One region of the Actinomyces radicidentis genome, then DNA from elsewhere that is predicted to be linked to it. Evidence: riboswitches for the same ligand, from Rfam matches in the RefSeq annotation. Region 1 holds a riboswitch; each other region holds the start of a gene.

What was found. Region 1 has a riboswitch for S-adenosylmethionine ahead of AXF14_RS09260 (cobalamin-independent methionine synthase II family protein). Riboswitches for the same ligand answer to the same signal wherever they lie in the genome.
Region 2: linked by a shared signal. The riboswitch ahead of AXF14_RS05835 (methylenetetrahydrofolate reductase) and the one ahead of AXF14_RS09260 (cobalamin-independent methionine synthase II family protein) in region 1 are both predicted to bind S-adenosylmethionine.
Region 3: linked by a shared signal. The riboswitch ahead of AXF14_RS05150 (methionine ABC transporter ATP-binding protein) and the one ahead of AXF14_RS09260 (cobalamin-independent methionine synthase II family protein) in region 1 are both predicted to bind S-adenosylmethionine.

Annotation. Positions count from the first base shown of each region.
Region 1 covers NZ_CP014228.1:2,169,574-2,172,836, forward strand. Annotated here, with positions in the region: gene AXF14_RS09250 (RecQ family ATP-dependent DNA helicase) at 1-419, opposite strand, end outside; gene AXF14_RS09255 (MarR family winged helix-turn-helix transcriptional regulator) at 571-1,581, shown strand; SAM riboswitch class I at 1,806-1,895, shown strand; gene AXF14_RS09260 (cobalamin-independent methionine synthase II family protein) at 2,123-3,263, shown strand, end outside.
Region 2 covers NZ_CP014228.1:1,398,058-1,401,320, reverse strand. Annotated here, with positions in the region: gene metE (5-methyltetrahydropteroyltriglutamate--homocysteine S-methyltransferase) at 1-333, opposite strand, end outside; gene AXF14_RS05835 (methylenetetrahydrofolate reductase) at 467-1,579, opposite strand; SAM riboswitch class I at 1,589-1,671, opposite strand; gene AXF14_RS05830 (alpha/beta hydrolase) at 1,824-2,648, shown strand; gene AXF14_RS05825 (endonuclease/exonuclease/phosphatase family protein) at 2,792-3,263, opposite strand, start outside.
Region 3 covers NZ_CP014228.1:1,226,995-1,230,257, forward strand. Annotated here, with positions in the region: gene AXF14_RS05145 (alpha/beta hydrolase) at 44-1,162, opposite strand; SAM riboswitch class I at 1,415-1,505, shown strand; gene AXF14_RS05150 (methionine ABC transporter ATP-binding protein) at 1,499-2,542, shown strand; gene AXF14_RS05155 (methionine ABC transporter permease) at 2,539-3,263, shown strand, end outside.

The DNA of each region.
Region 1 (3,263 bases):
TGCCCCTCGATCTCGTCCCACTGGGTGGCGTTGGCCGAGTTCATGGTGACGGCGTTGATGCCTGCGCGCTGGGCGGCGCTCACCTGGTCCCGCATGAGGGCGAGGAGCGGCGAGATGATGACGGTCGCGCCGGCGCCGGTGCGCGCGCCGGGGGAGGGGACGGGGGCGCCGTCGCGCCAGCCGGCCCAGCCCTCGCGCAGGAGCACGGTGGAGACGAAGTAGACGGCCGACTTGCCCCAGCCGGTGCGCTGGACGACGAGCGCGCGGCGGTGGTCGACGACGAGCGCCTCGATGGCGCGCCACTGGTCCTCGCGCAGGGCGGCGTCGGCGCGGCCGACGAGCTCGCGGAGGACTGCCTCGGCGCGCTCGCGGATGGGGGAGTGCGTGGAGGTGGCGCTGGGGCTGCTCGTCTCGCTCATGCCGCCACGCTAACGCGCCCCTCCGACAGGAATCTGAAGGCCTTAGGGCTGTGACGCAGAACGTACAGGTTCCTGTCATACCTGCTTGACAAGGTTCGACAGGAACCTGTAACTTCGTCTCCATCAAAAACCGACAGGTACCCGTAGAAAGGTGCCCAGCACGACCCAGGAGAACCCCATGACGACCATGGACCCGAACCAGAACACCAACGCCCACCCCGACGACGCCACCGCCGACGCCACTGCTGCCGCTCAGGGGCAGCGTCCGGACCGCTCCGGCGTCGAGACCCGCCTCCACCGCCTCCAGCGCCTCGTGCGCCGTCGCCGCCACGAGCAGCGCGGCCCCCGCGGCGCGGGCCCCTTCGGCGACGCCACCCGCGGTCGCGGCCGCGTCATCGCCGCCCTCCAGATGCAGAGCCCCATCCCCACCCGCGAGCTGGCCTACCTGCTCGACATCCGCCAGCAGTCCCTCAACGAGCTCCTCAAGAAGCTCGAGGGCGACGGCCTCGTCGAGCGCACCCCCTCCGAGAAGGACAAGCGCGTCATGCTCGTCTCCCTCACCGACGCCGGTCGCGCCGCCGAGGTCGGGCGCGGGCGAGCCGACTACCTCACCGTCCTCACCGACGAGGAGGCCGCCCAGCTCGCCGGCCTCCTCGACAAGATCATCGACTCCCTCGAGGCCGAGCTCGGCGTCGCCGCCGACGAGGACCCCGCCGACTGGCAGGCCGAGGCCCGCCGCCGCATGGGCGACGATCGCTTCGAGGCCATGATGCGGATGCGCGAGGAGGGCTTCGGGCCCCGTCGCTTCGGTCCCGGCCCCTTCGGTCGCGACGGCGGACCCGACGGCGGCCCTCACGGCCACCACGACGGCCCCCACGGCCACCATGGCCGCCACGGTGAGCGTGATGATCACGAGGGCGGCCCGCGCGGCGGTCGCGGCGCGCACCGCGGCTCCTGGGAGCCCGACGGCGGCCCCCTCGGCGAGGGCGGGGCGCACGACGGGCGGCGTCGCGGCCAGCTCGGCCCCGGCTTGCCCGGCGGCGAGATCCCGGAGCGCGGCGCCCGAGAGTTCCGCGGCGGACGCCGAGGTCGCGGCGATCGCGGGCGCGGCTTCGGCCGCCAGGGCCGCTCCGGCCTCGAGGGCTGGGGCGAGCGCGCCTGACGCCGCCGGGCCCGGCGGGCCCACGCCGTCCCACCATCGGCCAGACCTCCCTGGACCAGCACGACGCCGACGGCGCCCGGCTCGTCCAGGGAGGTCTGGCTCGTCCGCGCTCAACGGCGTGCGGCCATGACCGAACCCCGCCCTCGCCGCGCCCTGTCTCGCTCCGCGGGAGCGTCGCGCCGTGACTTGCGACGCACCCGCCGTCGGCGGTTATGCTCCGCCCATCACCATCCCGAGCGGCCGAGAGACCTGGCTCCCCGACGCCGCAGCAACCACGCCGTCCGGCGGGGTGCTCCAGCCAGGAACGATGGAAGGCGACCATGCAGACCACCCGATGCGAGGCCGACGCCCCCGGCGCCTGTCCCCGTACCGCGAGGACGGAGCTTCCCCTGCCCGCGCAGCCGCGCGTCGCAGGGGCGGTCATGCCCCGCTGAGGCGCCCGGTCGTCTCAGCCCCAAGCCGCACGCGCCCGACGAGGGCGGCGCGGCGCCGGTCCCCACCGCCAGCCCGCGGCACCGCCGCAGCCACGAACAGGACCACCATGACCACGCGAATCCGCACCACCCACGTCGGCTCCCTCCCTCGCACCCAGGCCCTCACCGACGCCAAGGACAGCTACCTCGCCGGCTCCCTCGGCCGAGCCTCCCTCGACGAGGTCGTCGCCACCGAGACCGCCGGCGTCGTCAAGCGCCAGATCGACCTCGGCCTCGACGTCGTCAATGACGGCGAGTACGGCCACATCGCCGTCGGCGGCGACTACACCGCCTGGATGCTCTACGCCTACCGGCGCGTCTCCGGCGTCACCCCGCAGGACCCCGCCCACCCCGACTACGTCCCCGCGACCATCCGCCCCTCGCGCTCGCGCACCACCTCGATCCACCTGGCCGAGTGGACGCAGCACCGCGACTGGCTCGCCTTCGACGAGGCCTACGGCGACCCGGGCTCCGGCACCCTCTTCGGCGGCGCGGAGGACGTCTCCGCCGCCTTCTTCAAGGGCGAGGGCGGCCCGCTCCTGCCCGCCGTCACCTCCGCGGTCACCTACACCGGCGCCGACGACGTCGCCCGCGACCTCGCGGCCACCCGCGCCGCCCTCGAGGCGAACGGCCTCACGCCCGGCTCCGCCTTCATCTCCGCCCTCTCACCAGGCTCCGCCGGGCGGCTCGACGACGGCTTCTACGAGTACGACGACGACCAGGTCAACGCCTTCGCCGACGCCCTGCACCATGAGTACAAGGCGATCACCGACGCCGGCTTCACCCTCCAGCTCGACGCCCCCGACCTCGCCGACACCTGGGACCTGTTCAACCCCCAGCCGAGCCTGGCCGACTACCGCGCCTTCACCCAGGTGCGCATCGACGCCATCAACCGGGCACTCGAGGGGATCGACCCCGCCCAGGTCCGCCTCCACGTGTGCTGGGGCTCGTGGCACGGCCCGCACTCCACGGACATCCCCTTCCGCGACATCGTCGACCTCGCCCTCCAGGTCAACGCCAACGGGCTCTCCTTCGAGGCCGCCAACGTCCGCCACGAGCACGAGTGGAAGATATGGAAGGACATCGTCGACAACGGCCAGCTTCCGGAGGAGAGGTACCTCGTCCCCGGCTGCGTCTCCCACGTGACCAACGTGCTCGAGCACCCCGAGCTCGTCGCGGACCGCATCACCCGCTTTGCGGAGGTCGTCG
Region 2 (3,263 bases), 770 kb from region 1:
GCCGAAGGCGGTGGTGACCTGGAGGACCTGGTCGTAGTAGGTGAAGTCGGCAGGGACCGCGCTGGCCCCGGTGAGGCCGAGGGAGCGCAGGCGGGCGCGGGTGGCGGTCCGCAGCTCGGCGGCGGCCCGGCGCAGGCCCGCCTCGTCCAGGCGTCCGCGCCAGTGGGCCTCGACGGCCCGCTTGAGCTCGCGGTCGGGCCCGATGCGCGGGTAGCCGAGGATGGTGGCGTCGGGCAGCGGGGCGGTGGGGACGGTGTCGGTGGGGCCGCCGGCGCGCAGGCCCGGGCGGGCGGCGGCGTCGGTGGTCGAGGTGGTGCTGGTGGGGGCGGTCATGGGTCTCCTCGTGGTACGGGCGGAAGGTGGTCTCGGGGACGCGCTGCACGGTGCGGGAGCGCGGTGCCGCGCCGGGGCGGCGCGGCTGCGGCGTCGGGCTGGTCCGACCGGGGGCGGGGGCGCCCCGCGGACCTCAGGCCCGCGTCGCCACCGGCATTCGGCCGGTGCGCAGCGGGGACGAGCCCGGCGTCGCGTTGAGGTAGGCGCGCCGGACCTCGCTCTGAGTGCGGGTGTCCGGGGCGGCTCCGTCGAGGATCCGCCCGAGCCGGAGCTGGGAGATGACGTCGAGGGCGGGCCTGGTGCGGTTGAAGGTGTAGAGGTGGACTCCCGGGGCCCCGCCCTCGAGCACCGCCGTGGCCAGGCGGAGCGTGGCGTCGATGCCGGTCGAGACGGTCCCCGCCCCGTGCGCGCTCTCGAGCGCGTCGCGCAGCTCCTCGGGGACGGGGACCCCGGACAGGGCCTCGAGGCGGGTGAGGCGGCGCAGGTCCGTCAGGGGGATGATGCCGGGCAGGATCGGCAGCGCGACGCCGCAGTAGCGGGCGGCGCGGGAGAGCGCGAGGTAGTCCTCGGCGTCGTAGAAGACCTGGGTGATGGCGGAGTCGGCGCCGGCGGCCTGCTTGGCGGCGAGCACCTCGACCTCGCGCCCGTGGTCGATCGCGGCGGGGTAGGCGGCCACGGCGACGTGGACGTGGCGCTCGCCGTCGCCGAAGTACTCCGCCTCGACCTCGCGGATGACGGCGACGAGCTCGTCCGCGTGCCGCAGCTCGCCGACGACGTCGTCGGCGTCGACGCCGCGGGGCGGGTCTCCGCGCAGGGCGAGGAAGCGGCGCACGCCCATGTCGAGGAAGATCCGGACGATCTCGACGACGTTGGCCTTCCGGTAGCCGATGCAGGTGAGGTGGGCCATGAGGGGCACGTCGGAGGTGGCCAGGACGTGGGCGACGACGTCCTCGGACGGGTTGTGCTCGCGCTTGACGTGGACGCGGGTGACGGCGCGGGCGCGCTCGTCCGCGTCGGCGGGCCGGGTGGGCGCCTCCGCGCGCGGGGCACCGCCCACGGTCGTGATGAAGGTCGGCCGGTAGGTGACGGAGGCGAAGTCCGGCCCGGTGGCGAGGAGCCGGTCGAGCGCGCCCCAGGTCTGGGAGGCGTGGGGGCCGGGACGGGGCGGGAAGAGCTCGAGCGAGAGGCTGGGGCGGTCGGGAGAGGGGGCGCCGGGGGCAGTGCCCTCGGGCGTGGAAGGGTGGATCACGGTGTCACTCCATCGATCCTGGCGGAAGCACCCTCGCAGGGTTGCTGCGACGTCGACGAGCCAGGTCTCTCGGTCGCTCTGGATGGAACCGGGGCCGACCGTAACCCCTGTCTTCACACCACGACGCACCTGACCGAACCGCGAGAAACCAATCGGAAGGGCGGTTCACGCTGGCAGCGCAATCGTCTTACGGACCCGTCATGCCCGTGACCTGCCGCTTGACCCGTCATAGGTTGGTGTCATGACCGAGTTGCGCATCGATACCACCCGCGGCGTCTCGCTCGCGGCCACGATGCTGCTGCCCGACGGCGCCGACCCCGTCGACCTCGAGGCCGTCGACGCCCTCCTAGCCGCCGGATCGCCGGTCCCGCACCGCCGCGAGGGCGTCGTCATCCTCTGCCACGACTTCCTCACCGACCGTCACGGGCTGTCGCACCGTCTCGACCTCATCTCCGCGGCCTACCGCGAGGCGGGTCTGGCCACGCTCCAGTTCGACTTCTCGGGTCTGGGCGACTCGGAGGACGACGTCATCACGCTGGCGGGCGAGGTCGAGGACCTCCAGGCCGTCTCCGGCTGGCTCGACGAGCACGGCTGGCGCCGTCAGGCGGTCCACGCCAACGGCTTCGGCGCGACCGCCGCCCTGCTCGCCCGCCCGGAGCGGGTGCTCACCGCGGTTCTCGTCGGCGCCGTCGTCGGACCGCAGTCGATCCTGTGGGAGAACGTCTTCTCCCCGGACCAGCTCGACGAGCTCGACAGGCACGGGCTCACGCGCCTGGTCGACGACAACCCGAACGCGCGCGAGTGGAACGTCCTGTCCAAGCAGACGCTCGCCGACGTCTCCCTCCAGAAGGTCGAGACGACGATGAAGGACCTGCCCTGGCAGGTGCTCATGCTGCACGGAGCGCTCACGGACGAGTTCCCGGACACCGCCTCGGCCGCCGCGGAGGGCTTCGCGCTGCTGCGCGACGGCTCGAGGCTCGTGCAGGTGCACGCCGACGACGTCGACGCCGCCCAGGCGGAGGTCGCCCGGCTCGGCACGGCCTGGGTCGCCCAGCGCCTCCGCTGAGCCGCACCCGTCCACTCACCCCCCTCCCCTCCCCCTCGCCGAGATCGGGACGTGTTGACCTCGAGATCGGGCGGTTATCCACAGCTCCCGGCTTGACGGTGACGATGTCCCGACCTCAGGATCAGGATGTCCCGATCTCGCGGTCAGCGGGGGCTGACGACGGCGACGACGGCGCGGTGGTCCGATCCCTCGACGTCGAGGACCTTCGAGGACTGGGGCAGCCACGTCGTCCGGTTGACGATGACGTGGTCGATCGTGGCGCCGAGCAGCGCCGTGCGAGAGGACGCGGGCCAGGTGGCCAGGCCCCCGGTCCCGGTCGCCGAGGCGACGTCGGAGCAGCCGTCGAGGTCGCGCATGGGCTCGTGGTCGAGCGTGGCGTTGAAGTCGCCGGCGACGATCGTCGCGCTGCCCTGCTTCGTGCACTGCGCCGCGGCGGCGCTCACGGAGGACAGCCAGCCGGCGCGGGTCCCGTCCCCGGCGGGGGCGACGGTGTGGATCCCGACGATGGTGGGCCGGGTGCGCCCGTTGAGCGCGGCGCCGCCGACCGGGGCGAGAACGAGGTTCCCGGCGCCGAGGCCCGCCGGGCGATCGGCGCGCTCGTAGTCGCCCAGGCCC
Region 3 (3,263 bases), 940 kb from region 1:
GCAGGAGGGGTCGGCCGGGCCCGGGCGCCGGCAGGAGCCCGTCTCAGCCGAGGCGCGCCCGCAGCCAGCCCGTGAGCGCGGCGAGGTAGTCGCTGCGCGCCGGCTCGGGGGAGAGGACCAGGTCGTGGACCCCGCCCGGTACCTGCCGCAGGGTGACGTCGTCGCCCAGGTAGGGCGCGCGCGCGATCATCTGGTCCACGTGCAGGACCACGTCGCTGCACAGCGCGTCCTCGCGCGTCGGGTGGTCCCCGCCCGACGTCGTCGAGCAGCACAGGAGCACCGGCACCGTGATCCCCAGCCCGTGGTGGACGTCGCGCTGGAGACGACGGATCCCCGCCATGAAGCCCGCCCGCGCCGGGAAGGAGGGGGAGGGCTTGAGCGTGAGGTCCCAGTCCCACTCCCCGCCCCACCGCTGGTGCAGGACGCGGGCGTAGAGGTCGTCCTCGACGTCGCCGAGCGCGGCGCCCGCGGCCCAGTCCGTGCCCGCGCCCTCGCCGAGGACCTCGTCGCGCCGGCCGGCCAGCTCGGTGTCGCGCTGCGCGGCCAGCGGCGAGTCGACGATGATCCGGTCCGGGTCGCGGCGCGCCATGAGGTCGATCGCCGCCGAGCCGTAGGAGCGCATGAGCCCGCCGGCCTGGAGGTCCAGCCACGGGGAGTTGAGCGTGACGGCGTCGACCGTGCCCGGGTGGTCCGAGGCCCAGATGACGGCCGAGAGCCCGCCGGTCGAGTGCGCGTTGAGGACGACGACGTCGTGCCCGTGCTCCTCGCGGATGATGCGCAGCGCCTCGGCGATCTCCTCGTCGTGGACGCGCAGGTCCCGCACGTCGTGCGGGGAGCGGTAGCCGAGGCCGGCGCGCCCGCAGGCCCGCAGGTCCAGCCCGTAGAACTCGTAGCCGGCCCCGAGCAGCGCGTCGGAGAGCCCCGTCTGGAAGAAGTAGTCGTTGCGGCCGTGCAGGTAGAGGACGGCCCGCGAGTGGCGCGGCGACTCCCCGGGGGCCGTGGCGGCCTCGCGCTGGTGGACGAGGACGGCGTGGTCGGCGCCGGGAGCGGCGTCGGAGACCGTGACCGGGATGCGGCGGGCCACCCAGGGCTCCCCGAGGATGTCCTCGGCGACGTCGGCGCGGGCGTCGTCGGTGGTGGTGCGCGGGGTCTCCAGGATCATCACGGAGGGATCCTGGCACGCGCCCCGGTGCCCGGGGAGGGGCGACGCACGCGACCGCGAGGTCGTCACGCAAACGTGCCCGCACCGGGACCGGCCTTAGACCGACCGTGCGCACGGACCGGGTGCGGGACGGCCCCGGGCCCCGGGCCCTGCGCGGGGCCGCGGAGGAGCCCGGTCGATCCGCGTGACCTTCGTCCCCCTGAGCGGACGGGGCTTGCCCCTGTGAGCCGAGCCGCCTAGCGTCCTGCCTTGAACCCATCCAGAGCAACCGAGAGACCTGGCTCGTCGACGTTGCAGCAACCCCCGCTCGCGGTGAGGGTGCTTCCGCCAGGACCGATGGAGGAACGAGTGAGCGCATCCCCCGCCCCGACGACGGCGGCCGACGGCCGCATGATCTCCCTGCGCGACGTTCACAAGGTCTACCGCCTGCGCGACGGCTCCGAGGTCCGCGCCCTCGACGGCCTCAGCCTCGACGTGCCCGCGGGGTCCATCCACGGCATCGTCGGCACCTCCGGCGCCGGAAAGTCGACCCTCGTGCGCTGCCTGACCAGCCTCGAGCCCGTCACCTCCGGGACCGTGAGCGTCGCCGGCAAGGACATGTCCTCCCTGTCCGCCCGCGACCTGCGCGACGCCCGTCGCAGCATCGGCATGGTCTTCCAGCACGCCAACCTGCTCGACCAGCGCACCACCGCCCAGAACATCGCCTACCCGCTCGCCATGGCCGGCGTGAGGTCGGGAGAGCGCCGCGGCACCGTCGAGCGCATGCTCGAGCTCGTGGGCCTCGCCGACCGCGGCAGCTCCTACCCCTCGCAGCTCTCCGGCGGCCAGAAGCAGCGCGTCGGCATCGCCCGCGCGCTCGCGGACCAGCCCGCCGTCCTCCTGTGCGACGAGCCCACGAGCGCCCTCGACCCGGAGACCACCCGCTCGATCCTCGAGCTCATCCGCGACGTGCGCGACCGCCTCGGCGTCACCGTCGTCATCATCACCCACGAGATGAGCGTCGTGCGCTCCATCTGCGACTCCGTCTCGCTGCTCGAGGCCGGCCGCATCGTCGAGTCCGGCCCCATCGAGGAGGTCGTCGGCGACGTCACCTCCCGCCTGTCCCACGAGCTCGTGCCGCCGCCGGCCGTCCCCGAGGACGCCGTGGGGGCCCGCGACGCCGTCGTCGACGTCGCGCTCGTCGCCCACCCCGGCCAGCCCGCCGCCTCCCAGGTCCTCGGCCTCGTCGCCCAGCAGGGCGCCGACGTCGCCGCCGGCGTCTTCGAGACCCTCGGCACCGCCCAGGTCGGCCGGCTCGCCCTCACCATCCCCGCCGAGCGACGGGACGCCCTCGTGGACGCCCTCACCGCCGCCGGCGTCCACGCGGAGGTCCGCCGATGAGCACCCTGACCGCCCTGGCCGCCTCCCTCGCCGTCAAGACGCCGGGCCTCGACACGGTGCTCGCCGCCGCGGACGACCGAACCTGGTTCAACAACCCGGTCATCCAGCGCAAGCTCGGCCAGGCCACCTGGGAGACCATCGAGATGACCCTGGTCTCCGGGATCATCACCGTGCTGCTCGGCCTGCTCCTCGGCCTGGCGCTCGTCACCACCGGCAAGCGCGGCCAGCACCGCAACCGGGCCGTCTACGAGATCCTCTCGCAGATCGTCAACATCGGCCGCTCGATGCCCTTCATCATCCTCATGGTCGCGATCGTGCCGCTCACCCGGCTCATCGCCGGGACGTCGCTCGGCTGGCAGGCCGCCTGCGTCCCGCTCACCATCGGTGCCATCCCCTTCTACGCGCGACTGGTGGAGACGGCCATCAACGACGTCGACCACGGCAAGGTCGAGGCGGCCCTCATGATGGGCGCCTCCGGCAGCCAGGTCACCTGGGGGGTCCTCGTCCGCGAGGCCCTTCCCACCCTCATCCAGTCCGCGACGGTCACGATCATCACGCTGCTCGGCTACTCCGCCATGGCGGGCGCCGTCGGCGGCGGCGGCCTGGGCGACCTCGCCATCCAGTACGGCTACAACGGCTACCAGACCGACGTCATGGTCATCACCGTCATCACCATCGTCCTCGTCGTCGCGGTCATCCAGGTCGTCGGCGACCTCCTCGC